DNA from 2 places in the Streptococcus hongkongensis genome. Region 2 is predicted to be linked to the other one. Evidence: predicted binding sites of a transcription regulator. Region 2 holds the regulator's gene; the other holds the start of a gene.
The links. Region 2 encodes Rex, which represses fermentation and respiration genes when NADH is low (regulators of the CRP and FNR family bind a similar motif). Its sites were predicted from a motif close to TTGTGAANTANTTCACAA; they were not measured.
Positions count from the first base shown of each region.

Region 1: the regulator Rex is predicted to act here: its motif matches at 3,709-3,726, upstream of adhP (alcohol dehydrogenase AdhP).

Region 1 is NZ_JBRUGD010000016.1:27,490-43,459, forward strand. It holds gene ACVRZD_RS09420 (acyltransferase family protein) at 1-548, shown strand, start outside; gene adhE (bifunctional acetaldehyde-CoA/alcohol dehydrogenase) at 705-3,353, shown strand; gene adhP (alcohol dehydrogenase AdhP) at 3,782-4,801, shown strand; gene thrC (threonine synthase) at 4,989-6,473, shown strand; gene ACVRZD_RS09440 (MATE family efflux transporter) at 6,508-7,791, shown strand; gene rpsJ (30S ribosomal protein S10) at 7,996-8,304, shown strand; gene rplC (50S ribosomal protein L3) at 8,408-9,034, shown strand; gene rplD (50S ribosomal protein L4) at 9,058-9,681, shown strand; gene ACVRZD_RS09460 (50S ribosomal protein L23) at 9,681-9,977, shown strand; gene rplB (50S ribosomal protein L2) at 9,995-10,828, shown strand; gene rpsS (30S ribosomal protein S19) at 10,920-11,198, shown strand; gene rplV (50S ribosomal protein L22) at 11,214-11,558, shown strand; gene rpsC (30S ribosomal protein S3) at 11,571-12,224, shown strand; gene rplP (50S ribosomal protein L16) at 12,228-12,641, shown strand; gene rpmC (50S ribosomal protein L29) at 12,651-12,857, shown strand; gene rpsQ (30S ribosomal protein S17) at 12,885-13,145, shown strand; gene rplN (50S ribosomal protein L14) at 13,170-13,538, shown strand; gene rplX (50S ribosomal protein L24) at 13,621-13,926, shown strand; gene rplE (50S ribosomal protein L5) at 13,950-14,492, shown strand; gene ACVRZD_RS09515 (type Z 30S ribosomal protein S14) at 14,508-14,693, shown strand; gene rpsH (30S ribosomal protein S8) at 14,850-15,248, shown strand; gene rplF (50S ribosomal protein L6) at 15,580-15,970, shown strand, end outside.
Region 2 is NZ_JBRUGD010000001.1:16,848-32,817, reverse strand. It holds gene ACVRZD_RS00165 (SDR family NAD(P)-dependent oxidoreductase) at 1-27, opposite strand, end outside; gene pta (phosphate acetyltransferase) at 93-1,085, opposite strand; gene ACVRZD_RS00155 (RluA family pseudouridine synthase) at 1,089-1,994, opposite strand; gene ACVRZD_RS00150 (NAD kinase) at 1,991-2,827, opposite strand; gene yjbM (GTP diphosphokinase) at 2,802-3,473, opposite strand; gene ACVRZD_RS00140 (CYTH domain-containing protein) at 3,566-4,138, shown strand; gene ACVRZD_RS00135 (ribose-phosphate diphosphokinase) at 4,259-5,233, shown strand; gene ACVRZD_RS00130 (cysteine desulfurase family protein) at 5,223-6,353, shown strand; gene ACVRZD_RS00125 (DUF1831 domain-containing protein) at 6,355-6,702, shown strand; gene ACVRZD_RS00120 (DUF4649 family protein) at 6,705-6,914, shown strand; gene ACVRZD_RS00115 (redox-sensing transcriptional repressor Rex) at 7,085-7,729, shown strand; gene ACVRZD_RS00110 (gamma-glutamyl-gamma-aminobutyrate hydrolase family protein) at 7,738-8,433, shown strand; gene radC (RadC family protein) at 8,436-9,116, opposite strand; gene ACVRZD_RS00100 (AI-2E family transporter) at 9,169-10,293, opposite strand; gene ACVRZD_RS00095 (6-phospho-beta-glucosidase) at 10,407-11,846, opposite strand; gene ACVRZD_RS00090 (AEC family transporter) at 11,872-12,801, opposite strand; gene ACVRZD_RS00085 (histidine phosphatase family protein) at 12,820-13,437, opposite strand; gene ACVRZD_RS00080 (glycoside hydrolase family 1 protein) at 13,460-14,941, opposite strand; partial or broken gene ACVRZD_RS00075 (Cof-type HAD-IIB family hydrolase) at 15,078-15,902, opposite strand; gene ACVRZD_RS00070 (SGNH/GDSL hydrolase family protein) at 15,965-15,970, opposite strand, start outside.

The DNA of each region.
Region 1 (15,970 bases), on a different contig from region 2:
TAAACAGAACGCATACTCTTGCAGCTGGGGATGCTAATGCATTGGGCGATGTCAGCATTATCGGAGATTCTGTTGCCTTAAGATCAAGTGCCGCCTTTTCTAAAATTATGCCGACAGCACAGCTTGATGCAGCAGTAAGTAGAAACTTTAGCCAAGCTTTTGACATTTATGATAATCGCAAATCGTCTGAGACTTTATCTAAAACGATTGTTTTAGCCGTTGGTGTCAATTCTCTAGGTAATTACAAAGCGGATTTGCAAAATTTCATTCAAGATTTACCAAAGGGGCACCGTTTAGTGATTGTCTCACCTTATAATTCGCAAAATTTAGCGCAAGTTGCTGAAGTTAGAGATTATGAGTTAAGTTTAGCTAAGAAATATTCGTTTGTAAGTATAGCGGATTGGTATAAGGTAGCTGTTGCCACACCTGATATTTGGGATGGCACAGATGGTGTACACTATAGTGATTCTACGCCTAAAGGGGCAGATCTGTATGTAAATACTATTAAAGATGCTATTGAATATGTTGCTAAAAAAGATGCAAAATAAGGCCTGAAAAGGTCTTTTTTCTATAGTCAAAAAACTTTGAAAAAAACTTCACAAATTTATTGTGAAACTATTTACAAACTCAAAAAATGTGCTATAATAATTTTGTAAACAAATTTGTGAAACTTTTAACAAATAAAAGTTCTAGAGGAGAATAGAATGGTTGAACAAAAAATGACGCCGGAACAAAAAATGGCAGATGCGCAATCACACGTTGATGAGCTTGTCCAAAAAGGTCTAGGTGCCTTAGAAGAATTCCGTAAATTAAATCAGGAACAAGTAGACTACATCGTAGCTAAAGCTTCAGTTGCTGCTTTGGATGCACATGGTATCTTAGCAATGCATGCCTTTGAAGAAACTGGACGTGGTGTATTCGAAGATAAAGCGACTAAGAACTTATTTGCTTGTGAGCATGTAGTTAATAACATGCGTCATACTAAAACAGTTGGAATAATCGAAGAAGATGATACAACAGGATTAACACTTATTGCTGAACCTGTTGGGGTTATCTGTGGGGTTACACCAACAACAAACCCAACGTCAACAGCTATTTTCAAATCATTGATTGCTTTGAAAACGCGTAATCCAATTGTCTTTGGATTCCACCCTTCAGCTCAAGAATCTTCTGCACATGCGGCTCAAATTGTTCGTGATGCTGCTATTGCAGCAGGTGCACCTGAAAACTGTATCCAATGGATTTCAAAACCTTCTATGGAAGCAACTGGTGCTTTGATGAACCACGATGGTATTGCAACAATTCTTGCAACTGGTGGTAATGCAATGGTTCGTGCTGCTTACTCATGTGGAAAACCAGCGCTTGGTGTAGGTGCAGGTAATGTTCCAGCTTATGTTGAAAAATCTGCAAACATTCGTCAAGCTGCTCATGACATTGTTATGTCTAAATCATTTGACAATGGAATGGTCTGCGCTTCTGAACAAGCTGTAATTATTGATAAAGAAGTTTATGATCAATTTGTTGATGAATTCAAGTCTTACCATACTTATTTTGTTAATAAGAAAGAAAAAGCACTCCTTGAAGAATTCTGTTTTGGTGCAAAAGCAAATAGCAAAAACTGTGCTGGTGCAAAATTAAATGCAGATATCGTTGGTAAATCAGCGATTTGGATTGCTGAACAAGCAGGCTTCAAAGTTCCAGAAGGAACTAACATTCTTGCAGCTGAATGTGCTGAAGTTGGGGTTAAAGAACCATTAACACGTGAAAAACTATCACCAGTTATTGCTGTTCTTAAATCTGACTCTACTGAAGACGGACTTAAAAAAGCTCGTCAAATGGTAGAATTCAATGGTCTAGGACACTCAGCAGCTATCCATACAAAAGATGAAGAGTTAGCAAAACGTTTCGGTACTGAAATGAAAGCAATGCGTATCATTTGGAATTCACCTTCAACATTTGGTGGAATCGGTGATGTTTACAACGCCTTCATTCCATCATTAACACTTGGATGTGGTTCATATGGACGTAACTCTGTAGGTGATAATGTTAGTGCTATCAACCTCTTGAATATCAAAAAAGTAGGAAGACGTAGAAATAATATGCAATGGTTTAAGGTTCCTTCAAAAACATACTTCGAGCGCGATTCTATTCAATACTTACAAAAAGCACGTGATGTTGAACGTGTCATGATTGTTACTGACCATGCTATGGTTGAATTAGGTTTCTTGAACAAAATTATTGAACAACTTGATCAACGTCGTAACAAAGTTGTTTATCAAATCTTCTCAGATGTTGAACCTGATCCAGACGTTTCAACAGTTATGAAAGGTACGGAATTAATGCGTACCTTCAAACCAGATACGATCATTGCATTGGGTGGTGGTTCACCAATGGATGCTGCCAAAGTAATGTGGTTATTCTATGAGCAACCAGAAGTTGACTTCCGCGACCTTGTTCAAAAATTCATGGATATCCGTAAACGTGCCTTCAAATTCCCTGAGCTTGGTAAGAAAACAAAATTCATTGCTATTCCAACAACTTCAGGTACTGGTTCAGAAGTAACCCCATTTGCCGTTATCTCGGACAAGAAAAATAACCGCAAATACCCAATTGCTGACTATTCATTGACACCAACAATTGCTATTGTTGACCCATCATTAGTAATGTCAGTTCCAGGATTTATTGCAGCTGATACAGGTATGGATGTTCTAACACATGCTACAGAAGCTTATGTATCACAAATGGCAAATGACTTTACTGATGGTCTTGCTTTACAAGCTATCAAGATTGTCTTTGATTATTTAGTAAGTTCTGTAAATAATGGTGATTTTGAAGCTCGTGAAAAAATGCATAATGCTTCAACAATGGCTGGTATGGCATTTGCAAATGCCTTCCTAGGTATGAGTCACTCAATGGCTCACAAAATTGGTGGAGTGCACCACACAGTTCACGGACGTACAAATGCGATTCTTTTACCATATGTTATCCGTTACAATGGGACACGTCCTTCTAAAACAGCTACTTGGCCTAAATACAACTATTGGAAAGCTGATGAGAAATTCCAAGATATCGCACGCTTATTAGGTCTTCCAGCTTCAACACCTGAAGAAGCTGTTGCATCTTATGCACAAGCTGTATACGAACTTGGTGTAGCTGTTGGTATCAAGATGAACTTCAAAGATCAAGGTATCGATGAAAAAGACTGGAAAGACAGTTTACATGAAATTGCTCTTCTTGCTTATGAAGATCAATGTTCACCAGCAAATCCACGTTTACCATTAGTCGCTGACATGGAAGAAATCCTGGCAGATGCCTACTATGGATATGGAGATCGTCCTGGTCGACTTAAATAAACCGAACACGTTAATGTAATGCATAGAATACTCTCTTGGTTCTCCTCCATGAGAGTATTTCTATAGTAGTTACATAAAGTATAAAAAATTTTAATATTGAGTTTACAAGCCTTTAGCAGAGGCGTATAATGTAGCTGAATAAAAAGATAATTTCTTGGAGGATTCACATCATGGTAGAACGCTTTTATGACCTGCTTGCACATGTCTGGATTGGTATAGCTGGCATCGATTCTCGTTGGGTCAGATAAGCAAAGGGCACTAGTTAATAGCTAGTGCTTTTTTTAATAAATTAGTTAACCGGTAAAGTATATTTTCAGAAAATTGTAATCTTATTACCATTTTTTATTGACAGACTATGTGAAATGCTATACAATATTATAAGAAAGCGTTTGCAAAAAAGATAAAAAATATAGTTAAGGAGGCTTTTTATGAAAGCTGTTGTCGTTAATCAAGAAAGTACAGGTGTTGAAGTTGTTGAGCATGATCTACCAAAAGTAGGGCATGGAGAAGCACTTGTAAAAGTTGAATATTGTGGTGTTTGTCATACGGATTTACATGTGGCACACGGTGATTTTGGTAAAGTACCTGGCCGTATATTAGGTCATGAAGGTGTTGGCGTTGTTGAAGAAATCGGTGAAGGCGTAGACTCACTTAAGGTCGGAGATCGTGTTTCAATTGCTTGGTTCTTTGAAGGCTGTGGACACTGTGAATATTGTACAACTGGACGTGAAACACTTTGTCGTAGCGTCAAAAATGCTGGTTATTCTGTAGACGGTGGAATGAGTGAATATGCTGTTGTAACTGCTGATTATGCTGTTAAAGTTCCAGATGGTCTTGATCCAGCTCAAGCTTCTTCTATCACATGTGCTGGTGTAACAACTTATAAAGCTATCAAGGAAGCAGGGGCAGCCCCTGGACAATGGATTGTTTGTTTTGGTGCAGGAGGCCTAGGAAATCTAGCTGTTCAGTATGCTAAAAAAGTATTCAATGCTCATGTTGTTGCTGTAGACATTAACAATGACAAATTGGAATTGGCTAAAAAACTTGGAGCTGATATTGTTGTCAATGGTAAAGAAGTCGAAGATGTTGCAGCCTTTATTCAAGAAAAAACTGGTGGTTGCCATGGAGCGGTTGTTACTGCTGTTTCTAAGGTTGCTTTCAACCAAGCGATTGATAGTGTGCGTGCAGGTGGTACAGTAGTTGCTGTTGGCTTACCGTCAGAATATATGGAATTATCTATTGTTAAAACTGTTTTAGATGGTATCAAAGTTGTTGGTTCTCTAGTTGGCACACGTAAAGATTTGGAAGAAGCTTTTGCTTTTGGTGCAGAAGGTTTGGTTGTCCCAGTCGTTGAAAAAGTTGCAGTAGACACAGCACCTCAAGTTTTTGATGAAATGGAAGCAGGAAAAATTCAAGGACGTAAAGTTTTAGATTTTACTACTCTATAGTATTTGCTCCTCTAAAATTTGTAATCATGTTGTAACTGATTTAAAGGGGTGTTTAAAGAAATGCCTGTTATTTTAAATCAGTTTTGGAAGCACTAGTTGAAAACTAGTGCTTTTTTCGTTATCATGGCGTCAAAGATAGTCAAAATATGGTACAATATCAAAAAGACTTTTAAAGGTAGGAAAAGAAATGGGACTCGTTTATCAATCAACCCGTGATGCGGCAAATCAAGTAAGTGCAAGTCAAGCTATTTTATCAGGCTTAGCTAAAGATGGGGGTCTTTTTACACCTGTTAGCATGCCAGCAGTTCATTTGGATTTTGAGCAATTGCAATCGGCATCTTATCAAGAAGTAGCGAAGCTAATTTTGTCAGCTTTCTTTGATGATTTTACAGAGGCGGAATTGGATCATTGTATTCAATCTGCCTATGATCAAAAGTTTGACACGGCTAAGATTGCTCCCTTGGTTTCTTTGACTGATTATCATAACTTAGAGCTTTTTCATGGGTCAACGATAGCTTTTAAAGACATGGCCTTGTCAATCTTGCCTTATTTATTAACGACAGCTGCTAAGAAGCAGGGCGTTGATAATAAGATTGTTATTTTAACGGCGACTTCTGGTGATACTGGGAAGGCTGCTATGGCTGGCTTTGCCGATGTTCCGGGAACAGAAATCATTGTTTTCTATCCTAAATATGGGGTCAGCAAGATTCAAGAGTTGCAAATGACGACGCAAGTCGGGGATAATACGCATGTTATTGCTATTGATGGTAATTTTGATGATGCGCAGACTGATGTTAAGCGGATGTTTAATGATGCGGATTTGGCGCAAAAGTTGGCTGATCAAGGGATGCAATTATCTTCAGCGAATTCGATGAATATTGGGCGTTTGATTCCGCAGGTTGTTTATTATGTTTATGCTTATGCGCAGTTGGTTAAAGATGGTGCCATTAGAGCGGGAGAACAGGTTAACATCACTGTTCCGACTGGTAATTTTGGTAATATTTTGGCTGCTTATTATGCTAAGCAAATTGGTCTTCCCGTTCATAAATTAATCTGCGCTTCGAACGAAAATAATGTTCTTACTGATTTCTTTACAAGTCGTACATACGACAAGAATCGTGACTTTAAGGTAACAAGCAGTCCATCGATGGATATTTTGGTTTCCTCTAATTTGGAGCGCTTAATTTTCCATCTGCTGGGTGATGACTCGGAGGCTACTCGTCAATTAATGACGTCTCTGACTGAGGAGGGGTCTTATCACTTGGAGGCATTTGATGCTCGAGTTTTTGATCTGTTCACCTCTGGCTATGCAACAGAAGAAGAAACAAAAGCAGAAATTAAGGCTATTTTTGAGTCAGACCACTATGTGATTGATCCACATACGGCAGTGGCATCTGCTGTTTACCGTCGTTATCGTCAGGAATCTGGTGATCAACATCAGACAATTATTGCATCAACAGCTAGTCCTTACAAGTTCCCACAAGTTGTTGTTGAGGCAATTCAGGGACAAGGATGTGAGGATGATTTCCAGTCAGTTGAGTTGTTAGAAAAGATTTCTGGAGTTGCAATTCCAACAACTGTTCAAGATTTGTATCATGCTTCTGTTCGTCATGAAATGATGGTTAGCCATCAAGACATGCAAGAAGCTGTAGAAAAGTATTTAGGAGTATAAAGGGGGGCTATTAGCCTCCTTTATTGATGAGTTTATGCAAAATGAAAATCGTAGACATATTTTAAGTCTTGCTTTACCAGCGATGGTTGAAAACCTCTTGCAAATGCTGATGGGATTTGTTGACAACTACTTAGTTGCTCAGATTTCTCTAGCGGCGGTTTCTGGTGTCTCTTTAGCAACTAATATCATCACAGTATATCAAGCACTTTTTATCGCCTTGGGAGGAGCGGTGTCAAGTTTACTGGCGCGCAGTTTGGCTAAGAAAGATCAACTAGAGTCACAAAAACTAATGGCGGATGCTATCACTCTGACACTTGGAGTGTCTCTTATTTTGGGAATTCTAACAGTCCTTGGCAAGTCTTGGCTCCTGACCTTGTTTGGAGCATCGGCTGAGGTGGTTGCTGTTGGAGGGGCTTATCTCTCAGTTGTTGGAGGATTGGTGAGTAGCTTGGCTATGATGACGAGCCTAGGAGCAATTTTAAGAGCGAAAGGAAATGCTAAATTACCAATGTGGGTGAGTCTTTTTGCCAATCTCCTCAATGGTGTCCTTTCAGCGAGTGCGGTCTTTATTTTTAATTGGGGTGTGATTGGTGTTGCTTGGGCGACGGTGCTATCGCGTCTGGTTGGTGTACTTATCTTACTACGTTTTTTCCCTGTTAGAATGATCGTCTCCAGGATGTCTCTTCGCATGAATCGTAAAATTTTGGCTTTAGCTCTGCCAAGTGCAGGAGAGCGCTTGATGATGAGGGTAGGCGATTTGTTGGTCATGGCAATTGTTATTAGCTTTGGGACATCAGTGTATGCGGGTAATGCAATTGGTGAGACTATTTCACAATTTAATTACATGCCTGGAATGGCTGTAGCTACAGCAACTGTTATTGGTGTAGCAGGTCTTTTGACTGATCAGGATAAGGTGTTAATTGATCGATATATTAAAGAGGCTTACAAACTTTCTACTATTATAGTGCTAATTATTAGTCTATTAGTTTATAGTTGTGGGTGGTGGTTGACGAGTCAATTCACAAATGATAAAAGTGCAACAACGGCCAGTATGCTAGTTCTGTTCTTTTCGCTGATTGGATCTCCTGTAACATCGGGTACCTTAATATATACAGCGGTGTGGCAAGGACTGGGTAATGCTCGGATGCCGTTTTATGCGACCAGTATCGGCATGTGGTTGATTAGGATTATAGGTGGTTATTTATTAGGAGTAGTTTTAGGTTTAGGTTTATCAGGAGTTTGGATAGCAACACTCTTAGACAATTTAATGCGATTTTTATTATTAAAAATATTATATATGCACAAGCAAAAGTTATGAGGTTGTTTTCGTAACTTTTTTTAAAAAAGTTACGAAAAGACTTGCAAGAGCAGTAGCTTTCTGTTATTATATTATGGTGCTGTAAAATTACAGCTATAGCTATGATACGAGAGGTTGCGACACGCTCGGTTGCATTGCCACGCAACACGTGTTGGTTTTCTCGAGGAGCTAGCCTATTATCGTAAATAGACGAGAGGAGAAAAGATGGCAAATAAAAAAATCCGTATCCGTTTGAAAGCGTACGAACACCGTACACTTGACACAGCGGCAGAAAAAATCGTTGAAACTGCAACACGTACAGGTGCTACTGTAGCGGGGCCAGTTCCACTTCCAACAGAACGTAGTCTTTACACTATTATTCGTGCGACTCACAAATATAAAGATTCTCGCGAACAATTTGAAATGCGTACTCACAAACGTCTTATCGACATCGTGAACCCAACTCAAAAGACTGTTGACGCTCTTATGAAATTGGACTTACCAAGTGGTGTAAACGTAGAAATCAAGCTTTAATTTGATCTCTGAGCACAAAAAACGCTCGTAAAAAACTTTTTTGAGCACAAAAAACGCTCATAAAAAACTTTTTGAATAATATAAGAAAAGGAAATATTTTCTCATGACAAAAGGAATCTTAGGGAAAAAAGTGGGAATGACTCAAATCTTCACTGAAACTGGTGAATTTATCCCTGTTACTGTCATCGAAGCAGCTGCAAACGTTGTGCTTCAAGTTAAAACTGTTGAAACAGACGGTTATGAAGCAGTTCAAGTTGGTTTTGACGACAAACGCGAAATTTTGAGTAACAAACCTGCCAAAGGCCATGTAGCTAAAGCTAACACAGCTCCTAAGCGCTTCATCCGTGAATTCAAAAACATTGAAGGCTTAGAAGTTGGTTCAGAAATTACTGTTGATACATTCGCAGCTGGAGATATCGTTGATGTAACGGGTACTTCAAAAGGTAAAGGTTTCCAAGGTGTTATCAAACGCCACGGTCAATCACGCGGCCCTATGGCCCATGGTTCTCGTTACCACCGTCGTCCAGGTTCAATGGGACCTGTTGCGCCTAACCGTGTTTTCAAAAACAAACACTTGGCAGGACGTATGGGTGGAAACCGTGTAACAATTCAAAATCTTGAAATTGTACAAGTTATCCCAGAGAAAAACGCTATCCTTATCAAAGGTAACGTACCAGGTGCTAAGAAATCTCTTATCACTATCAAATCAGCAGTAAAAGCTGCTAAATAATAAGAAAGGAGAAAACAGTTTAAATGGCAAACGTAAAACTATTTGACCAAACTGGTAAAGAAGTTAGTTCAGTTGAATTAAATGACGCTATCTTCGGTATCGAACCAAGCGAATCAGTTGTTTTTGATGTTGTAATCAGCCAACGCGCTAGCCTTCGCCAAGGTACTCATGCGGTTAAAAATCGTTCAGCAGTATCAGGTGGTGGACGCAAACCATGGCGTCAAAAAGGGACTGGACGTGCTCGTCAAGGTTCTATCCGCTCACCACAATGGCGTGGTGGTGGTGTTGTCTTCGGACCAACTCCACGTTCATACGGATACAAACTTCCACAAAAAGTTCGTCGCCTAGCTTTGAAATCAGTATACTCAGCTAAAGTTGCTGACGAAAAATTTGTAGCTGTAGAAAGCCTTTCATTTGCAGCACCAAAAACTGCTGAATTTGCAAAAGTTCTTTCAGCGCTAAGCATCGATTCAAAAGTACTTGTTATCGTTGAAGAAGGAAATGAATTTGCAGCATTATCTGCTCGTAACCTTCCAAACGTTAAAGTTGCAACTGCAACAACTGCAAGTGTTCTTGATATTGTAAATAGCGATAAACTTCTTGTTACTAAAGAAGCAATCTCTACAATTGAGGAGGTTCTTGCATAATGAATTTGTACGACGTAATTAAAAAACCAGTCATTACTGAAAAATCAATGATTGCCCTTGAAGAAGGAAAATACACATTTGAAGTTGACACACGTGCGCACAAACTTTTAATCAAACAAGCTGTAGAAGCTGCGTTTGAAGGTGTTAAAGTTGCAAACGTAAACACTGTTAACGTTAAACCAAAAGCTAAACGCGTTGGTCGTTACACAGGTTTCACTTCAAAAACTAAAAAAGCTATCATCACTCTTACAGCTGATTCTAAAGCAATCGAGTTGTTTGCAGCAGAAGCTGAATAATCTAAGGAGGAAATAACGTGGGTATTAAAGTTTATAAACCAACGACAAATGGCCGTCGTAATATGACTTCTTTGGATTTTGCTGAAATCACAACAAGCACACCTGAGAAATCATTGCTTGTTTCTCTTAAAAACAAAGCTGGTCGTAACAACAATGGTCGTATCACTGTACGTCACCAAGGTGGCGGACATAAACGTCATTACCGTGTAATCGACTTCAAACGTAACAAAGATGCGGTTGAAGCAGTTGTTAAAACTATCGAGTACGATCCAAACCGTACTGCTAACATTGCATTAGTACACTATACTGATGGTGTTAAAGCTTATATCATTGCACCTAAAGGTCTTGAAGTAGGTCAACGCATCGTTTCTGGTGTTGATGCAGATATCAAAATTGGTAATGCACTTCCACTTGCCAACATTCCTGTTGGTACAGTTGTTCACAACATTGAATTGAAACCTGGTAAAGGTGGAGAGCTTGTTCGTGCTGCTGGTGCATCTGCTCAAGTATTAGGTTCAGAAGGTAAATACGTACTTGTTCGTCTACAATCAGGCGAAGTTCGTATGATTCTTGGAACTTGTCGTGCAACAATTGGTTCAGTTGGTAATGAACAACAATCACTTGTTAACATCGGTAAAGCTGGACGTAACCGTTGGAAAGGTATCCGCCCAACAGTTCGTGGTTCTGTAATGAACCCTAACGATCACCCACACGGTGGTGGTGAAGGTAAAGCTCCAGTTGGTCGTAAAGCACCTTCAACTCCATGGGGTAAACCAGCTCTTGGACTTAAAACTCGTAATAAGAAAGCTAAATCTGACAAACTTATTATTCGTCGTCGTAACGCTAAATAATAAACAGATAAGTTGACTTATCATCCGCCAACTCGGTAGTTGCTTAGCAACAAGCCGTTGTGGTACATCATTTAAAGGAGAAAACTACATAATGGGACGTAGTCTTAAAAAAGGACCTTTCGTCGATGAGCATTTAATGAAAAAAGTTGAAGCTCAAGCAAATGACGAAAAGAAAAAAGTAATCAAAACTTGGTCACGTCGTTCAACGATTTTCCCAAGTTTCATCGGTTATACAATTGCAGTTTATGATGGACGTAAACATGTACCTGTTTATATCCAAGAAGACATGGTAGGTCACAAACTTGGTGAATTTGCACCAACTCGTACTTACAAAGGTCACGCAGCAGACGACAAGAAAACACGTCGTTAATAGGAGGAGGACACAATGGCAGAAATTACTTCAGCTAAAGCAATGGCTCGTACAGTACGTGTTTCACCTCGTAAAACACGTTTAGTACTTGATCTTATCCGTGGTAAGAACGTTGCTGACGCAATCGCAATCTTAAAATTCACTCCAAACAAAGCAGCTCGTGTTATTGAGAAAACTCTTAACTCAGCTATTGCAAATGCAGAAAACAACTTTGGTTTGGAAAAAGCTAACTTGGTAGTATCTGAAACATTCGCTAACGAAGGACCAACAATGAAACGTTTCCGTCCACGTGCGAAAGGTTCGGCTTCACCAATCAACAAAAGAACAACTCACGTAACAGTAGTTGTTGCAGAAAAATAAGGAGGTAAAATCGTGGGTCAAAAAGTACATCCAATTGGTATGCGTGTCGGAATCATCCGTGACTGGGATGCGAAATGGTATGCTGAAAAAGAATACGCGGATTACCTTCATGAAGATCTTGCAATCCGTAAATTCATTCAAAAAGAATTAGCAGAAGCTTCAGTTTCAACAATTGAAATTGAACGTGCTATCAACAAAGTTATTGTTTCATTACATACTGCTAAACCAGGTATGGTTATCGGTAAAGGTGGAGCAAATGTTGACACATTACGTGCTCAACTTAACAAATTAACTGGGAAACAAGTACACATCAACATTATTGAAATCAAATCACCAGATCTTGATGCTCACCTTGTTGGTGAAAACATTGCTCGTCAATTAGAGCAACGTGTTGCTTTCCGTCGTGCACAAAAACAAGCAATTCAACGTACAATGCGTGCTGGAGCTAAAGGGATTAAAACTCAAGTTTCAGGTCGTTTGAACGGTGCTGATATCGCTCGTGCAGAAGGTTATTCTGAAGGAACTGTTCCTCTTCATACACTTCGCGCTGATATTGATTACGCTTGGGAAGAAGCAGACACTACATATGGTAAACTTGGTGTTAAAGTTTGGATTTATCGTGGTGAAGTTCTTCCGGCTCGTAAAAACACTAAAGGAGGCAAATAACATATGTTAGTACCTAAACGTGTTAAACACCGTCGTGAATTCCGTGGTAAAATGCGCGGTGAAGCAAAAGGTGGAAAAGAAGTATCATTCGGTGAATACGGTCTTCAAGCTACAACTAGCTCATGGATCACTAACCGCCAAATCGAAGCTGCCCGTATCGCTATGACGCGTTACATGAAACGTGGTGGTAAAGTTTGGATTAAAATCTTCCCACATAAATCTTATACTGCTAAAGCTATCGGGGTTCGTATGGGTTCTGGTAAAGGTGCACCTGAAGGTTGGGTATCACCAGTTAAACGTGGTAAAGTAATGTTCGAAATTGCTGGTGTTTCTGAAGAAGTTGCACGTGAAGCATTCCGTCTTGCTGGACACAAATTACCAGTTAAAGTTAAATTCGTTAAACGCGAAGCAGAATAAGGAGAAGACATGAAACTTGAAGAAATCAAAAAGTTCGTTGCTGAGCTTCGTGGCTTGTCTCAAGAAGAGCTTGCTAAAAAAGAAAACGAACTCAAAAAAGAACTTTTCGACCTTCGTTTTCAAGCTGCAGCCGGTCAACTTGATCAAACTGCTCGTTTGAACGAAGTTAAAAAACAAATTGCACGTGTTAAAACTGTGCAATCTGAAATGAAATAATAGATTGGGAAAGGAGAAATTCAAATTATGGAACGTAATCAACGTAAAACCCTTGTTGGACGTGTAGTATCTGACAAGATGGATAAAACAATTACAGTTATAGTTGAAACAAAACGTAACCACCCAGTCTATGGTAAACGTATCAACTATTCTAAAAAATACAAAGCTCATGATGAAAACAACATTGCTAAAGAAGGCGATATGGTTCGTATCATGGAAACACGTCCACTTTCAGCTACAAAACGTTTCCGTCTTGTAGAAGTTGTGGAAAAAGCTGTTATTATCTAATCAAACTAAAAGGAGAAAATTGAAATGATTCAACAAGAAACTCGCTTGAAAGTTGCTGATAATAGCGGTGCCCGTGAGATCTTGACTATCAAAGTACTTGGTGGTTCAGGACGTAAATTCGCTAACATCGGTGACGTAATCGTTGCTTCTGTTAAACAAGCTACTCCTGGTGGAGCAGTTAAAAAAGGTGATGTAGTGAAAGCTGTTATTGTTCGTACTAAAACTGGTGCACGCCGTCCAGACGGTTCATACATCAAATTTGACGACAATGCTGCAGTAATCATCCGTGACGATAAAACTCCTCGCGGAACTCGCATCTTCGGCCCAGTTGCACGTGAATTACGTGAAGGTGGCTACATGAAGATCGTATCACTTGCACCAGAAGTACTTTAATATAAAGTTAAAACAAACTAAGTCCCCTAGGTTTACCTAGGGTGCCCATGTTGGGCGTAAGAAAAATAGGAGAAAAACTAGAATGTTTGTAAAAAAAGGCGACAAAGTTCGCGTTATTGCAGGTAAAGATAAAGGAACTGAAGCAGTAGTTCTTAAAGCTTTGCCAAAAGTTAACAAAGTTGTTGTTGAAGGTGTTGGTATGATTAAAAAACACCAAAAACCTAATACAGAGAACCCTCAAGGTGCTATCGTTGAAAAAGAAGCTCCAATCCATGTATCAAATGTACAAGTACTTGATAAAAATGGTGTTGCAGGTCGCGTAGGTTATAAAGTTGTTGACGGCAAAAAAGTTCGTTACAGCAAAAAATCTGGCGAAGTATTAGATTAATCACGAAGGAAAGGAGAAGCATAATGGCAAATCGTTTAAAAGAAAAATATACTAACGAAGTAATTCCTGCGTTGTCAGAGAAATTCAACTACACTACAGTTATGGCTGTGCCACGCGTTGAGAAAATCGTTCTTAACATGGGTGTTGGTGATGCTGTTTCAAACGCAAAAAACCTAGAAAAAGCTGCTGCTGAGTTAGAACTTATCTCAGGTCAAAAACCACTTATTACTAAAGCTAAGAAATCAATCGCTGGCTTCCGTCTTCGTGAAGGTGTTGCGATCGGCGCGAAAGTTACACTTCGTGGCGAACGTATGTACGAATTCTTAGACAAATTAGTTAGCGTTTCACTTCCTCGTGTACGTGACTTCCACGGTGTTCCAACAAAATCTTTTGATGGACGTGGTAACTACACACTTGGTGTGAAAGAACAACTTATCTTCCCAGAAATCAACTTTGATGATGTTGATAAAGTACGTGGTCTTGATATCGTAATCGTCACTACTGCAAATACTGACGAAGAATCACGTGAATTGCTTAAAGGCCTTGGAATGCCTTTTGCAAAATAATAGGGGGTAAATAAATTGGCTAAAAAATCTATGATTGCTAAGAACAAACGTCCTGCGAAACATTCTACGCAAGCTTATACACGCTGTGAAAAATGTGGTCGTCCACATTCAGTTTACCGCAAGTTTAAACTTTGCCGTGTTTGCTTCCGTGAGTTGGCTTACAAAGGTCAAATTCCAGGTGTTGTTAAAGCTTCTTGGTAAAAAATATGATGTAAAACTTTACTCTACTATTAATTTGTTAATAGTAGAGAAGTTGAACATAATTTCTGATAAGAGAATTTTCTCTTATCAAACCGCCATCAGGCGCATTAACTAGCAAGTGATTATTCAAACTACTAGTAAAAGGAGAAATCAAAAATGGTTATGACTGACCCAATTGCAGACTTTTTAACACGTATTCGTAATGCTAACCAAGTAAAACACGAAGTGTTAGAAGTACCTGCTTCAAACATCAAAAAAGGGATTGCTGATATCCTTGTACGCGAAGGTTTTGTAAAAAACGTTGAAGTTATTGAAGATGACAAACAAGGGATCATCCGTGTTTTCCTTAAATATGGTCAAAACGGTGAACGCGTTATTACTAACTTAAAACGTATCTCAAAACCAGGTCTTCGTGTTTACACAAAACGTGAAGATGTTCCTAAAGTTCTTAACGGACTAGGAATCGCAATCATTTCAACTTCAGAAGGTCTTTTGACGGATAAAGAAGCTCGCCAAAAAAACGTTGGTGGGGAAGTGATCGCCTACGTTTGGTAATTAATAGCACAACCATTCCTATGCGATACAGCGTTGACTTGTCTCGATTAACTTAAGTTATATCTTCGACTTCGTCGCCTAGTCTCGCTTCGGATTGATTGCACTATTAGAGTGATATGTGTTCAAATATTGGCACAAACATCTAGCAAACGTAAAAGAACTAATTGAACACGGACTAAAGTCTGTGTGAAAAAGATAAACTTTTCTTGAAACTTAAGTTTCACAGCAAAGTTTCCTATTTTCACTTTGACTTTTACGTCCTTAGTATCTTAGTTTACCCCGTGAAAACTAGTCGCATAGCGGCTTGATAATCTAACAGGAGAAAATAAACATGTCACGTATTGGTAATAAAGTAATTACTTTGCCTGCAGGTGTTGAAATTAGCAATGACAACAATGTTGTTACGGTTAAAGGCCCTAAAGGCGAACTCACTCGTGAGTTCAACAAAAACATTGAAATCAAAGTTGAAGGAACTGAAATTACACTTTCACGTCCTAACGACTCTAAAGAAATGAAAACAATTCATGGTACTACTCGTGCAAACTTGAATAACATGGTTGTTGGTGTTTCTGAAGGTTTCAAAAAAGATCTTGAAATGAAGGGTGTCGGTTACCGTGCTCAACTTCAAGGTACTAAACTTGTCCTTTCAGTAGGTAAATCTCACCAAGACGAAGTGGAAGCACCAGAAGGAATTACATTCACTCTTGCTAACCCAACGTCTA
Region 2 (15,970 bases):
TGTTACACAGGCTATTTTTTTTGACATATGTTTCTCCTCTTCGAAAAGAAAAGTGGATTAACCCTTCAAAGGGGTCAAGTCCACTCTATTAATTATTTGTTTTCCAAGGCTTGCGCAGCAGTAATAATACCTAGTTTATAAATATCTTCTGCACTTGATCCACGGGATAAATCATTTACCGGTTTATTTAAACCTTGTAAAATTGGGCCAATAGCGTCAAACATTCCTAGACGTTGTGCGATTTTGTAGCCAATATTTCCTGATTGTAAATCAGGGAAAATAAATGTATTTGCTTGTCCAGCAACAGTTGAGTCTGGGGCTTTGATTGCTGCAGTTTCAGGAACGAATGCAGCATCAAATTGTAATTCACCATCGAGTGTTAATTCAGGTGCTAATTCTTTTGCGATTTTTGTTGCCTCAGCTACTTTTTCAACTTGTGGTGCTTTACCAGACCCTTTTGTTGAGAAGCTTAACATAGCAATTTTAGGATCAATATCAAAAATTTTAGCAGTTGCCGCAGTATTAACAGCAATTTCAGCTAATTCTTGTGCATTTGGGTCGATATTGATAGCACAGTCAGCAAAAATATAACGTTCATTTGTATTTTCACGATTCATTAAGAAAACACCTGACGTACGTGAAATACCTGGTTGTGTTTTAATAATTTGTAAAGCAGGACGAACCGTGTCCGCAGTGGAATGGGCAGCACCAGAAACCATTCCATCAGCAAGTCCCATTTTAACTAACATGACACCAAAATAGTTAACGTCTTTAAGCAATTTATCAGCATCCTCTAAAGTTGCTTTTCCTTTACGAATTTCAACAAATTCTTTTTTCATTTGTTCAAATTCAGCATAATCTTCAGGATAGATAATAATATATTCTTGATTTTGGAAACCGAGTTTAGTTAAAATGCTATGAACTTCGTCCGGTTTACCTAAAATAATTGGTTCAACAAGACCCTCAAATTTCAGACGAGCAGCTGCACGAACAACACGTTCATCATTTCCTTCTGGAAATACGATTTTCATGTTTTTGCCAACAACTTTTTCACGTAAACTACCGAACAAACTTCTAATATTCATTTTTTACACCTCAATTAATTTTTTTGATAAGTCTAGAATAACCTTATCAAGGTCATCTGTCAAATCAATTGAATAATTACTCTCTTTTTCTATAAATGGATTATAAAAAGTCAAAGAATGACAATGTAAGGCCTGCCTTGTTATACCAAGGTCTAATCGTCCTCCATAAAGATCGTCACCAAGAAGTGGAAAACCAATATGTGAGAAATGAACTCTAATCTGGTGAGTTCTACCTGTATGTAATTTAATATCTACTAAATGAACATTTTCTGCAAAACGGCCAACAACTTCATATGTCGTCTTTGCATACTTACCCATTGGGTCAACTGCTCTTGTAATAATACTATCTTTAGAACGGCCAATAGGTTCAATAATTTCTCCACTGTCAGGTAATTGACCATTACCTGATACTAATGCAAAATACCGTTTATCTATCGAACGTGATTGCAACTGTTTATCTAATCTAGCATGTGCATAGCCATGTTTTGCAAAAAGCATCAATCCACTTGTATCTCTGTCTAAACGAGTAACAATGTGAACTTGCTTATTAGGATAATCTTTTTCTAAATAGTAAGCTTTAATAAAATTAGCAATCGTATTTGAGTGAAGTGCACTTGGAATACTGGCAAAGCCGTAAGGCTTATTTAATACAAGAAAATGATCATCCTCATAAACGATATCCAAGGGATGCGATACTGCTTCAAGTTTTTCAAAAGGCTGCTCATCTGGAATCAGAATCGTCACAATATCACCGACATCCAAAAGATAGATGGCATTTTGCTCCTCTTCATTAACCAAAATTTTTCCACCGCGATACTTGACCTTCGCAAGAAGCCCTTTTGATACATCATATCCCTTTAAAAGTGTTTTGACCTTAGTACGACGATCTGCGACATAATCAAATCTCATGACTCAATCTCACCGATAAAGGCATCTTTAACCCTTTCCCAAAAGCTCGTATGACTCGAAGTCGCAACAAAATTAATTTTCTTTTCATCAATAAAATATTCTACTTTAATAACATTTTTCAAATTGTAAGTTTTATTATCAATGGAAACCGTATAAATACCAGTTCGTTGTGGCAAGACCTCAATCTTGTCCTTCTTAGGGATGATCAGAGAGGAACCAACAGTACGAAAGACTAAATTATTAAGACTAGAAATTTCAGTCAATTGTAGAGCCTCAACTGTAGGATGTAGAATTGCCCCGCCTAAAGATTTATTGTAGGCTGTACTTCCAGTTGGTGTTGAAACTGATAAACCATCACCACGGAAGGTTTCAAACCTGACGTTGTTAATAATGACATCTGCCACCATTGTTTTTTCAATTCTTTTTATTGTTGCTTCGTTCAAAGCCCGTGCAGTAATAATGCGCCCATCTTCAAGTGAAATTTTCACTTTAAGAATGGGATAAGAAATCTTCTCCCCTTTATCCATTCTCAGGTTTTCAATTAAATTCTCTACCTCAAAATCACGGTAGTCAGTATAAAACCCAAGATGTCCCGTATGAACACCTACAAAGCGAACTTTATCCAATTCCTTTTCATACATGTGAAATGCTGACAGGAGCATACCATCACCACCAATAGAAATAACAACATCCGGATTTTTTTTAGCTAAATAAAAATCTGGGTCATCTTTAAAAACAGAAAAAAGCTTCGAAGCGACACGCTTACTTTGGTATTTTCCATTAGCAATTATTGCTACTCGAGTAGCTTTATCTGTATAATTCATCTGAGTCATCACTGTTTCCTACACCATCACTTAAATTGCGACTAACTGGATCAAACATTAACTGAGCATCTCTAATATCTTCACGAATTTTTCGCATTTCCTCGTCAAGTTCTAAAGCGATTTTTGCAGTTGTTGATAATCTTTTCTTTATTTCTTCTGGAAATTCACCTTGATATTTATAATTTAGTGAATGTTCAATTGTTGCCCAAAAGTTCATGGCTAACGTTCTAATTTGAATTTCAGCTAAAACTTTCTTTTGTCCATCAATCGTGTCAACAGGGTATTCGACGACAACATGATAAGAACGATATCCAGACGATTTCATATTTCTAATATAATCACGTTCATAGACGATAGACATATCTTGCCGATGCCGTAACAGATTCAATACCTCATCAACATCGTCGACAAATTGAACCATGATACGCAAGCCAGCAATATCTTGTATGTCTTGCGTAATGTTTTCTTCGAGAACACCACGCAATTTCATCTTCTCTTTAATACTTTCAACAGATTTAACACGTCCTGTTACGAACTCAATTGGTGAATAGCGATTTTGTTTTCTAAACTGTTTACGAATACCACGTAATTTAATTTTTAATTCTCCGACTGTTTGAATGTACGGATCTAAAAATTCTTCCCAATCTACTGCCACGCTATCACTCCTTTCTTGTCAAAATTTCGTCTTTAATATAGAATTGAAATAACAATTAATTATAGCACAAAAGACCAACAAAAGGAATTTGCATGACTAACCTAGAAATTGAATACAAAACTTTATTAACAAAGGATGAGTATAACCGACTACTCACAAAATTATCACACATTCCTCCTATAACGCAAACAAATTATTATATTGACACGCCTACTTTTGCCTTAAAGGCTAATCGTATGTCTCTGAGAATTAGAACCTTGCCTGATAAAGCTGAAATTACGCTCAAAGTCCCTGAAATAGTAGGTAACAGAGAGTATAATGTTGACTTATCATTAACAGATGCAAAAGCCCTGGTTAAAGACTTCTCATTACCACAATCATCAATTAAAGACATTATTGATACACTAGATATCAATCAATTGCAATTAGCTTGCTTTGGTCATCTGACTACTGTACGACGTGAAATAGAGACTGAAATTGGAAAAATGGCATTGGACTATAATCAGTATGCTAATATCAAAGACTATGAGTTGGAACTTGAAGTTGAAGATGCCTCAAAAGGGGAAAATGATTTTCAACAATTCTTAAATGATAATCACATTTCCTTTAAATTTGCCAAAAGTAAAGTTGCCCGATTCAGCAAAACATTAAAAGAGCAAATTTAAACAGATAAATAACTGATTTTTTTCATATTTTTTGATAAAATGAGACTGTTGATAAAAGCTAGAATAGGGTTAATTTTGTTTGACTTCTATTCCTCAAAAACACAAGGAGCACAATCTCTAATGACTGAACGATATGCTGATAAGCAAATCAAACTGTTTTCTCTTACTTCAAATCTTCCAATTGCAGAAAAGATTTCTGAGGCATCTGGCATTCCTTTAGGAAAAATTTCATCACGTCAATTCTCAGATGGTGAAATAATGATTAACATTGAAGAAACTGTTCGTGGTGATGATATTTATATTATCCAATCAACCAGTTTCCCAGTAAATGATAACCTATGGGAACTTTTAATCATGATAGATGCCTGCAAACGTGCCTCTGCTAATACAGTCAATGTTGTCTTGCCTTATTTCGGGTATTCACGCCAAGACCGTATTGCAAAATCTCGTGAACCAATTACAGCTAAACTTGTGGCAAACATGTTAACTAAGGCAGGTATTGATCGTGTTCTAACATTAGATTTACATGCTGTCCAAGTTCAAGGTTTCTTTGATATTCCTGTAGATAATCTGTTCACTATTCCATTATTTGCAAAAGAATATTGTAAACAAGGTCTTTCTGGTAATGACGTTGTTGTTGTTAGTCCAAAAAATTCTGGCATTAAACGAGCTCGCTCTCTAGCTGAATATCTGGATTCTCCAATTGCTATTATTGACTATGCTCAGGATGATTCTGAGCGTGAACAAGGTTTCATCATTGGTGATGTCGCTGGTAAAAAAGCAATCTTAATTGATGATATCTTGAATACTGGGAAAACATTTGCTGAAGGTGCTAAGATATTGGAACGTGGCGGAGCAACTGAAATATATGCCGTGTCAAGTCATGGTCTCTTTGCTGGAGGTGCTGCTGATGTCCTAGAAACTGCACCAATTAAAGAAATTCTGGTTACTGATTCCGTTAAAACAGCCAATCGTATTCCAAATAATGTTAAATACATCACAGCTAGTCAATTAATTGGTGATGCTATTATTAGAATTCATGAAAGAAGACCACTAAGTCCACTCTTTGCTTTCGACACAAACAATGAAAAATAACAAACAAATCTATTTCGATAATGCAGCCACAACTGCACTCAGTGATTCTGTAATTGCTGCCATGACTGATGTCATGGCTTCTAATTTTGCTAATCCATCCAGTATCCATTCCTACGGTAGACAAGCAAGTAAAGTGCTAAGAGATTGCAGACAAAGCATTGCTAACCTGCTTCACGTTGATAGCCGTCAGCTAATCTTTACCTCAGGTGGAACAGAAAGCAACAATACTGCTATAAAAGGCTATGCATTAGCTCATCAAAATCAGGGAAAACATCTCATTACTACAGCTATTGAGCATCATTCCGTACTACACACTATGGAGTACCTTGAAAAACATTTTGGTTTTGAAGTGACTTATATAGAAGCTCCTAATGGTATTATTACCCTTGAGGATGTCAAACAAGCCTTAAGACCAGATACTATTTTAGTTAGCATGATGGCAGCAAACAATGAAACTGGTGATTTGCTACCTATTGCTGAAGTTGGTCACTTATTACAAAATCATCAAGCTGCTTTTCATGTTGATGCCGTTCAAGCGATAGGTAAACTAAATGTATTACCTGAGGAGTTAGGTATTGATTTTTTAACTGCTTCTGCTCATAAATTTCATGGCCCAAAGGGTGTCGGCTTCCTTTATCACAATCAATTGTTATTCGACCCACTGCTTCATGGTGGAGATCAGGAAGAAAAACGACGTTCAGGTACCGAAAATTTAATTGGGATTGTTGGAATGACACAAGCCTTAACTGATGCTTTTCAAAATATGGAAATTAATTATTGTCATGTCAACCAGTTAAAAGACCATCTTTTAGATCAATTGCAGAGCTCTAATTTTTATCTCAATAAAAGTAACCACTCTTTACCACATGTGATTAATCTTGGTTTTCCAAGTCATCAGAATGCTATGCTTTTAACTCGTTTAGATTTAGCTGGCATTGCAGTCTCTACAGGTTCAGCTTGTACTGCAGGGACTGTTGAACCAAGTCATGTATTAGAAAGTTACTATGGTAAAAATGCGCAGCAATTATCTGAATCACTGCGAATTAGCTTTTCTGATCAAAATACTATTGAAGAAGTTAATCAATTTGTAAAAGAAATCATTCATATCATAGGAGATTAATATGGCTTTTGAAAAAGAAATCACTTTAAAAAACTGTAAATATACATATACAATTAGTCCTAAAGTAAAAAAATACACATTACGTGATACAACATTTAGCGAGACTAAACTTGGTCACTATGAATTAACAAGACTCTTAGAGGAAGTTCCAAATTCAGGCAATGGTTTTCCTTTAAAAATTACGATTAATAAAGATTTGAATGCCTTTAAATTAACAATTACGGACCAATCTGGTCTCCGTTTAGTTAATATTTTTAAATCCGCGGACCATAAGATTATTCAAGATAAATTTTACTTTTTAATGGATAGTCTAGTTGAACGCGATATTTTCATAAAAACAGCTAATTAAAAATGATTGAAGTAAGTTTTTTAAATGAGAGCAAACAATGTAAAACTGTCCGATTTTCAGATTTCAAGGAATTTGAAAGAGCTCAAGTTTCCTGTGATATTTCAACACCAGATTATCACCCCGTTCAATCTGTTACAGTTGATGGAAAAGCTTTGGACTACAAAGGAACTTATGGCGATCTTTATTTTTACCTTCTACATTTGCAGAGCTAACATTTCTGAATCACTAATGATTAGGACATCATTAGTGGTTTTTTTGTGCAATTTTAGATGAATTTTCTAATTTTTTCAATAATAGTAGCTTTAATGTTGCATTTTTCACAAAGTATTTGTTACAATAGAATAAGATTAATACAGTAAATTATTTCAAAGGAGCTACTACCGTGGTTATTGACAAATCAATTCCAAAAGCGACTGCAAAGCGCTTATCACTCTACTATCGTATTTTTAAAAGATTTCATGCTGACCAAGTTGAAAAAGCAAGTTCTAAACAAATTGCTGATGCAATGGGGATCGATTCAGCAACTGTTCGCCGTGACTTTTCTTATTTTGGTGAACTAGGTCGCCGTGGATTTGGTTACGATGTGACTAAATTAATGAACTTTTTTGCAGATTTACTAAATGACCATTCTACTACTAATGTTTTAATTGTAGGTGTTGGTAACATTGGACGCGCATTACTTCATTACCGTTTCCACGATCGCAATAAAATGCAAATTGCAATGGGATTTGACACTGATGATAATCCAATTGTTGGAACTAAAACTTCTGATGGTATCCCTATCTATGGCATCTCAACTATTAAAGAACATGTCAAAGCAACCGATATTGAAACTGCTATCTTAACTGTTCAAAGTGATCATGCACAAGAGGTTGCTGATCAACTGATTACTGCAGGAATTAAAGGAATTTTAAGCTTCTCACCTGTTCATTTGCAAGTACCTAAAGATGTCATCGTTCAATATGTTGATTTAACAAGTGAATTACAAACACTTCTTTATTTCATGAACCAAAATAACACATTATAGGAGTTAGCATGACTAAGCCTCTAGTTGGCATTTCAGCCAATCAACGACTAAATATAGCTTTAGATGACCTGCCTTGGACCTATGCCCTTGCAGGTTTTTCTGATGCTGTTATGAAAGCAAATGCCACCCCCATTCTCCTTCCTATTGGAAATGAAGAGACTGCTAAACAACATGTGTCACTTGTTGATAAAATTATATTAATTGGCGGACAAAATGTTGATCCTAAATTTTACAACCAATCAAAGGAAGCCTTTGATGACGATTTCTTTCTTGAAAGAGATGTGTATGAAATTGCCATTATTAATGAGGCAAGGAGACAAGGAAAACCCATTTTAGGCATTTGTCGAGGTCTTCAATTAATGAATGTTATCCTAGGCGGAACATTAAATCAAAACATTCCCAATCACTGGCAAAAAATGCCTTCAGATTCTTATCATCATGACATTATCACAAATAAGGACTCTTTCTTATTTTCAATTTACGGTGAAAAAGCCTCAATAAATTCCTTCCATCATCAAAGTATTAAAGAGTTAGGAAATGGTTTGGAAGTGATCTCGCGGGATCCTCGTGATAACACAATTGAAGCAGTCGTTTCAAACGATCCAACTTTTCAATTTATTGGCGTGCAATGGCACCCTGAACTACTTCAACACATTTCAAATGCTGATTTTCAACTTTTTGATTATTTTATTAATACCTATTGACACTAAAATATTTCAGATTTTTCTCTAAAGCTATAATAATCTTTCTTTCCAACGATGATGTGATCTAAGCAATTTATGCCTATTTGATCACATGATTGTTTTATTTTTTTAGTAAAATGAATATCATTATCACTTGGATTTGCAAGACCTGATGGATGATTATGAACAATAATTAGGCTAGTTGCCATATTTTTACAAGCGTAGTGTAATATTTCTCTAGGCTCTGCAATTGAGCGCCTAACACTTCCAATAAAAATTGTTTTTTCTTCAATAATTCTGTTTTGAGTATCTAAATAAATGGCTAACAAATGTTCTTGCTTCTTTTCACCAAGTAGTTTAATCATTCTTTGTGCAACTTGATAAGTGGATAGTAGTTGACCTTCTTGTTTGTCATCACTTGCTAAAATCCGTTTTGACAACTCAATCATTGCTTTGATCTCGACTGACTTTACTTTTCCAATACCAGCTATTTGTTGTAGCTCCTGTAAGGATAATTTTTTAAAATCTGACAATTGCTCTAAACCTTTTAATATATAGGCAGATAATTCTAGAACAGGTTTGTCCTTACTTCCCGTTCTTAGAATGATTGCAAGCAACTCTTGATTACTTAACATTTCAGCTCCCAAGCTAATGAGGCGTTCTCGTGGCATTAATGATTCTTCATCTATCTTGATATTGTACATTTTCAATTACTCCTTCTAACAGAACTATTCGAAAAAAAACAAGTTTCTTTCTTTAAGAAACTTGTTTTTTTTGAATCGCTTGTTTTTTCTCAACGTTATCTCGAATAATCTGATAGAAGGTTGCTACTAAAGGAACTGCAACAATCATCCCAATAATTCCATTTAAGGCAGCTCCAACGGTAATAGCCATCAAAACCCACATGCCTGGTAATTTAATTGAACTACCAACGACACGAGGATAGATTAAATTCCCTTCAAATTGTTGTAAAACTACTAAAAAGACAACAAAGATAATAGCTTGTGACATCGACTGCGTCATAATTAAAATAAAGCCAATGATCAAGCCAATATAAGCTCCTACCACTGGTATTAGTGCTGTAAAAGCAACTAATACACCAATCGTTGCAGCAAACGGAATCTGTAAAATAAACATTCCAATTGCTGTTAAACTTCCCAAAATAACAGCTTCGATACTTTGACCAACAAAGAAACCACGAAAACGGCTATGGAGAAGACCAACAAAATAATGAATCCGTTGACCATAAATGCCAGTGTAGGTATCAACAAGGATATTTCCTTGTCGACATAATTGTTCTTTATTAGCTAATACATAAAGTGAGAAGACAAAACTGACAAAGAGACTGATAACTGCTGAAGCAATAATAGTAACTGACGTCAAAATATTTGTAAAAACAGAAAGCAATTGTTGCAATAATTGATGACTATAATTTGTAATCGTTTTCGCAATAGCGGAAACACCACCAGAATAATCAATGATTCTCGAAATGAGTTGATTATGACTCAAGTTATGCACAACAGATTTGATAGATCCTGGATCAAACTGCAACATCAATGATAAACTCGCAATTAAATCTGGAATAACAATTGAAATAATCCAAATGAATAAAATAAAAAAGGTTAAATAAGCTAATATCATTGAAATAGCTCTTTTTAATCCAGGAAATTGATCTCCTTTGATGACTTTACTTATGCCAGCTTCATAAGTACTCATAACAATATTGACTATATAGGCAAGTGCTGCTCCATATAAAAAAGGTAAGCTTGTCCTATAAATCGTTTTAATAATAGATGCCCCAGTCTGCCAATTTGCCTTTATAGCATAACAAATGACAAATAAGAGAACTAAGTTAAAGACTTGTTTTTTTTCAAATTTCATTATAACTCCTTTCTTATATTATACACTAATTATCTTTCATTATCCTCACTATTTGTATCAAAAAGAAGCCAATAAAACGGCTTCTTTGAGATGTCCGAATAAAAATAATGTGGTTACTCTAAATCTGCACCTTGACTTGCAATAACTTTTTTATACCAATCAAATGATTTTTTCTTAGATCGCTTTAGTGTTCCTTTACCCTTGTTGTCACGATCAACATAGATAAAGCCATATCGTTTTTTCATTTCACCGGTTCCGGCAGAAACTAAGTCAATACAGCCCCACGTCGTGTAGCCCCACAATTCAACACCATCCTTATTAATTGCATCATTCATTGCTTGAATATGCTGACGAAGGTAATCGATTCGATAATCATCCTCTACATAGCCGTTCTCATCAGGTCTATCTACTGCTCCAAGACCATTTTCAACAACAAAGAGTGGTTTCTGATAACGGTCCCAAATAGCATTCATCGTGATACGCATACCAAGTGGATCAATTTGCCAGCCCCATTCAGACGAGTCTAGATAAGGATTTTTGATTGAGGCAAAGATATTACCTTGTGTTTGTTCATTTACTTTTGGGTCACCAGACGCGACACGGCTAGAATAGTAAGAAAATGAAATGAAATCAACTGTATGTGCTTTTAATAATGCTAAATCTTCTTCAGTCATTTTGATATGCAACTGATCACGCTTAAATTTCTTCAAAGCATAGTTTGGATAATAACCACGCGCCTGAACGTCAATAAAGAAATAATTCTCACGATCTTCTTTCATACCAGCCCAATAGTCTTTCGGATCACATGTATTCGGGTAATATTGCCCAGCTGCTAACATACAACCAACTTTATTATTTGGATCTACTTCATGAGCGATTTTAGTTGCCAAAGCTGACGCTACCAATTCATGATGTGCGGCTTGAAATTTCACTTCTTCCTTATTTTCGCCTTCTTCAAAACAAATGCCAGCCCCCATGAATGGCGCATGTAAAATCATATTAATTTCATTGAAAGTCAACCAGTAGTTAACTAATCCTTTGTATCGGTTAAAAATAACCTGACAAAGATTGCCATAGAAGTCAATCATTTTACGATTACGCCAGCCACCATATTCTTCAATTAAGTGCATCGGACAATCAAAGTGTGTAATGGTTACTAGTGGTTCAATCCCATATTTTCGGCATTCTTTAAAAACATTTTCATAGAAGGCTAACCCTTTTTCATTTGGTTCAGTTTCATCCCCTTTAGGGAAAATGCGAGACCAACCAATAGACATGCGGTAAGTTTTAAAGCCCATTTCAGCAAATAAAGCAATATCTTCTTTATAATGGTGATAAAAATCAATAGACTCTTTTGCAGGATAAAAATACCCCTCTTCAAAATCAAACATTTTTCGTTCACCAGCAATAATAGAAAACCGCTCTTCGCCAATTGGAACAAGATCAACATTGGCTAGGCCCCGACCGTCGACTTCGTAGGCCCCTTCACATTGGTTGGCAGCTGTTGCACCACCCCAAAGAAAATTTTTAGGAAATTTTGTTTGTTTAGACATCTTTTCTCCTTTTTAATAAATTGATCTAAGTCATAAAGACAACTAGTAAGGTATAAACTACTAAGGTTACAATAAGTGATAATGAAATGAAAGTTGCTGAAAAAAGTTCATCTTTTCCAGATTTAAAGGCTGGCATAATAATTGCCGGCATCGCAAATCCAGTTGGACACATAAAATAGAGTAAGACTGCAATTTTAAACTCTTTATTTGTCATTAATACTGGAAATAAAATGAAGAAGCCAAAAATAACTAGGCTGTAAAATCCAACGCGTACCAATAATAATCTTGCAATAGACTTAAAGGTGTCCGGATCAAATTGTAAATCAAATCCTAAAATAAACAAAATTGTTCCTACTATTGGTGATGTCGCTTTTTCAATGATACCATAATATGACTCGCCAAATGGTGCCTGTAAGAGCATGTGGTTTAAGCGCAGACCATTTGCAATTAAGCCAAGAAAAATGGCTATTAGAAATGGGTGAGTTAGGGTTGAGATAGCTAATTCTTTTAGCGACGCATTAGATGCACTTGCTTTAGATACCAAGACTGGTATCACAAGAAATGCCGTTGCTGCGCCAGCTAAATCAAAAATAACAGTATTACTAGAAACGCCTACAATCGACAAGTAAAGGGGTAAAGCAACACTACCTCCTTCTACTGTCGGTAAAAGGAAATGAGCAAAGTGGGCATATGACTCCCCAATAAATCGTTTTAAGAGCTTTCCAACGACCATCGCCAATTGAAAAGCAATAAAGATATAAAGAACAATCGGAAATGTCGATACCTTGATTTCTGCTGTCATGATGAGATGAAAAATCAGTATCGGAAACAAGATTGTGAAAATAAAGGCATTTGCTCCTGCCTTTTGGTCAACTGTTAACCATTGCTGTCGTCTAGCTAAGTAGCCAAGACAAAGCATAAAGAAAACAGGTGCTAAGGTGTTAAATGCTTGCATATTGGTTTAAATCTCTCTTTATTTTTTTCTTTGAAAGACATAGTCATGGTTATATGGATTATAGACAGATTGCACTTGAAAATCATTTCCATCATATGTCAATTCGAGTATGGCACAATTTGGCATTCCTTTATCAAGAATTGGAGGGTTTAGTGTTTTATGTCGATAAAATTGGGATATCGAAGCTCCATGGCTAACAAATAAGTTTATGTTGTCTTCAGTTTCCTTAGTCATGATTTCTCTAATTGTTTTATCCATTCGTTCATAAACTTGAACATTTGATTCACCACCGTAGGCCACAAAATAATCTCTATAACCACTACCATCTTCTTTATGTAGACGTGGATTAAGATATTCTGGGTGCCCCTCAAAAGTGCCAAAATTCCATTCTTTTAGACCTTTTAGTCGAATAATATCAGTGCGATCACTTGCAATTTCTGCTGTATCACAAGCACGTTCTTGCGGTGATGAATAAATTGTTTTAAATGACAAACCGAGTTGATCAAAATGGTCCTTGGCTGTTTTAGCTTGTTCAATTCCTAGTTCTGTCAAAGGAGAATCACATGCACCTTGAATTCTACCTTGTACATTGAACAAGGTCTGCCCATGACGCATGATGTAACATTTTTTTATCATATCAATTGCTCCTTATCCCTACTTAGTCAACTTCTTGAGATAATATGTTTCTGCCTTGGTTTTTAATCACATCTTTATACCAATAAAATGAATCTTTTCTAAAACGATTAAATGTTCCATGTCCATGATCATCTGCATCGACATAAACAAAACCATACCGTTTCGACATTTCTGATGTCGATGCAGAAATTAAGTCAATACAGCCCCACATCGTATACCCCATTAAGTCAACACCATCTTCAATAGCTTCATACATTTGTTCAATGTGTCTTTGAAGATAGTCGATACGATAAGAATCATGAACCGAACCATCTTCTTCTAACTTATCTAAGGCCCCTAGTCCATTTTCAACAATAAAAAGTGGGATTTGATAGCGATCATATAATTTATTTAACGTAATTCGTAAACCAACTGGATCAATCTGCCAGCCCCAATCTGATGCTTCTAAATAGGGATTGGTTTCCCCTAAAATGAGATTGCCACCTGACTTTTGTTGGTCTGTTTGATGTTTTGGACTCCGAGTAATTGAACTCATATAATAAGAAAAACTCATAAATTCTACTGGGTATTGTTCCAGAATTTCCTTATCACCTTCTTCAATAATCAGGTTAATATTATTTTCTTTAAAGAAACGCGTCATGTAAGTTGGATATTTACCACGGATTTGAACATCTGCATAGAATAGATTATCATGATCTTTTTTAATGGATGCCATGACATCATCTGGGTGACAAGTTGCAGCATATTGTTCAAAACGAGCAAGCATCATGCCAACTTTATTATTAGCATCAATTTCATGGGCCCGTTTGGTTGCCAGACTAGATGCAATAAACTGATGGTGAACAGCTTGATACATATCTTCCAAGTTTAATTCTCCATCTTCAAAAAGCAACCCTCCAGATAGATAACCTGTTATTCCTAAAATGTTAATTTCATTGAACGTTAACCAATACTTTACTTTTCCTTTATAACGATCAAAAACGGTCTCAGCATAGTGAACAAAGAAGTCGATGACTTTGCGATTTTTCCATCCACCATAGGCTGTTACCAAGTGAATTGGGAATTCATAGTGAGATAAGGTAACTAGAGGCTCAATACCATACTTATTTAACTCATCAAAAACAGCATCGTAAAAAGCTAAGCCTGCTTCATTTGGTTTTGGATCGTCTCCATTTGGAAAAATACGTGACCAAGCAATTGACATTCTGAATGTTTTAAATCCCATTTCTGCCATTAAGGCAATATCTTCTTTATAACGGTGGTAAAAATCAGAACCCCAACGTTTTGGGTATAAACCTTCCTTATCAGTCAATGCAAAATCAAGTTTTTCACGGCTCATTGGATGAGTAAACTCTTCTCCCATAGTCTTTCTCTCTTCTGGGGCAACGGCGCGCGCTGTATCTGATGTTGCTTGGCCACGACCATCTAGATTCCAAGCACCCTCATATTGATTAGCTGCTGTTGCACCACCCCATAAAAATTTTTTCGGAAATTCTCTTGTCATTTTCTAATTCCTCCTTAGGCTATTATGATAATATTAACAGAAACAATAGGCTATTTCTTATAACATCCTATGAATTAGTGATACTATACACCTATTTCTGGTAAATCAAAAACTGAGCTTACTTGCTCAGTTCTCTTCATGTATGAAAATCAGAATCAACTTCTGCACCCTCTTGTACTAAAAAAGTCTCAAGAACTTGTAAAACACCGTCCTCACTATGGTGAGGAGCCACAAATTCGGCAGCATCCTTGACAGATTGCGGCGCATTCTCCATAGCATAAGAGTATTTAGCTAGTTGCAAGAGTTCAATGTCATTGCCACCATCGCCAAAGGCCATTACTTCATCAGGACTAATACCATACTTATCCAGTAATAATTGAAGCCCCCAGGCCTTATGAATACCTGTTTGAATCACATCAACAGCTCCAAAACCACTAGTAACTGCTGTTAAATCCCCTGGGAAATTCTCATTAAAGTCAGCAATTACAGCATCACAGATTTCAATAGGTAACATCATTGTTAGTTTTAATACCTGTTTCCTATCAATTTCAGTAAAATCATCTACTTGCTTAATTTTTGAGAAAAATTACTGAAATTCCTCGGGAGCGATAGCTAGTGCTGTTGGTAACTTCGCATGACGCGCCATATAAGAAGTGTCTTTACAAGAAACCATGACCGCGTAACGCTCAAGAAAGTCTTTATAGTAATCAAGAAATAAGTCAACATCCTTAGCATTAATTTTATGACGTTTTAGATTGGCACCCTTATAAATGACATGAGCGCCATTTTCTGCTACAAAGTCCATGCGATGTGTCAAGCCTTTAAAAATCAAATTAAGTCGGTCAATATTATTCCCACTAGCAACGACAAATTTAATGCCTAGGTCATCTAATTGATTTAAAATAGTTTCAAATTTTTGTCGATTATAAGTCCCTTTGTCATTTAAAAAGGTCCCATCCATATCGGAGGCAATAAGTTTGATTGTCATATAAAATACCTAATTTTCGCTCTTTCTTAACTCAATTACAA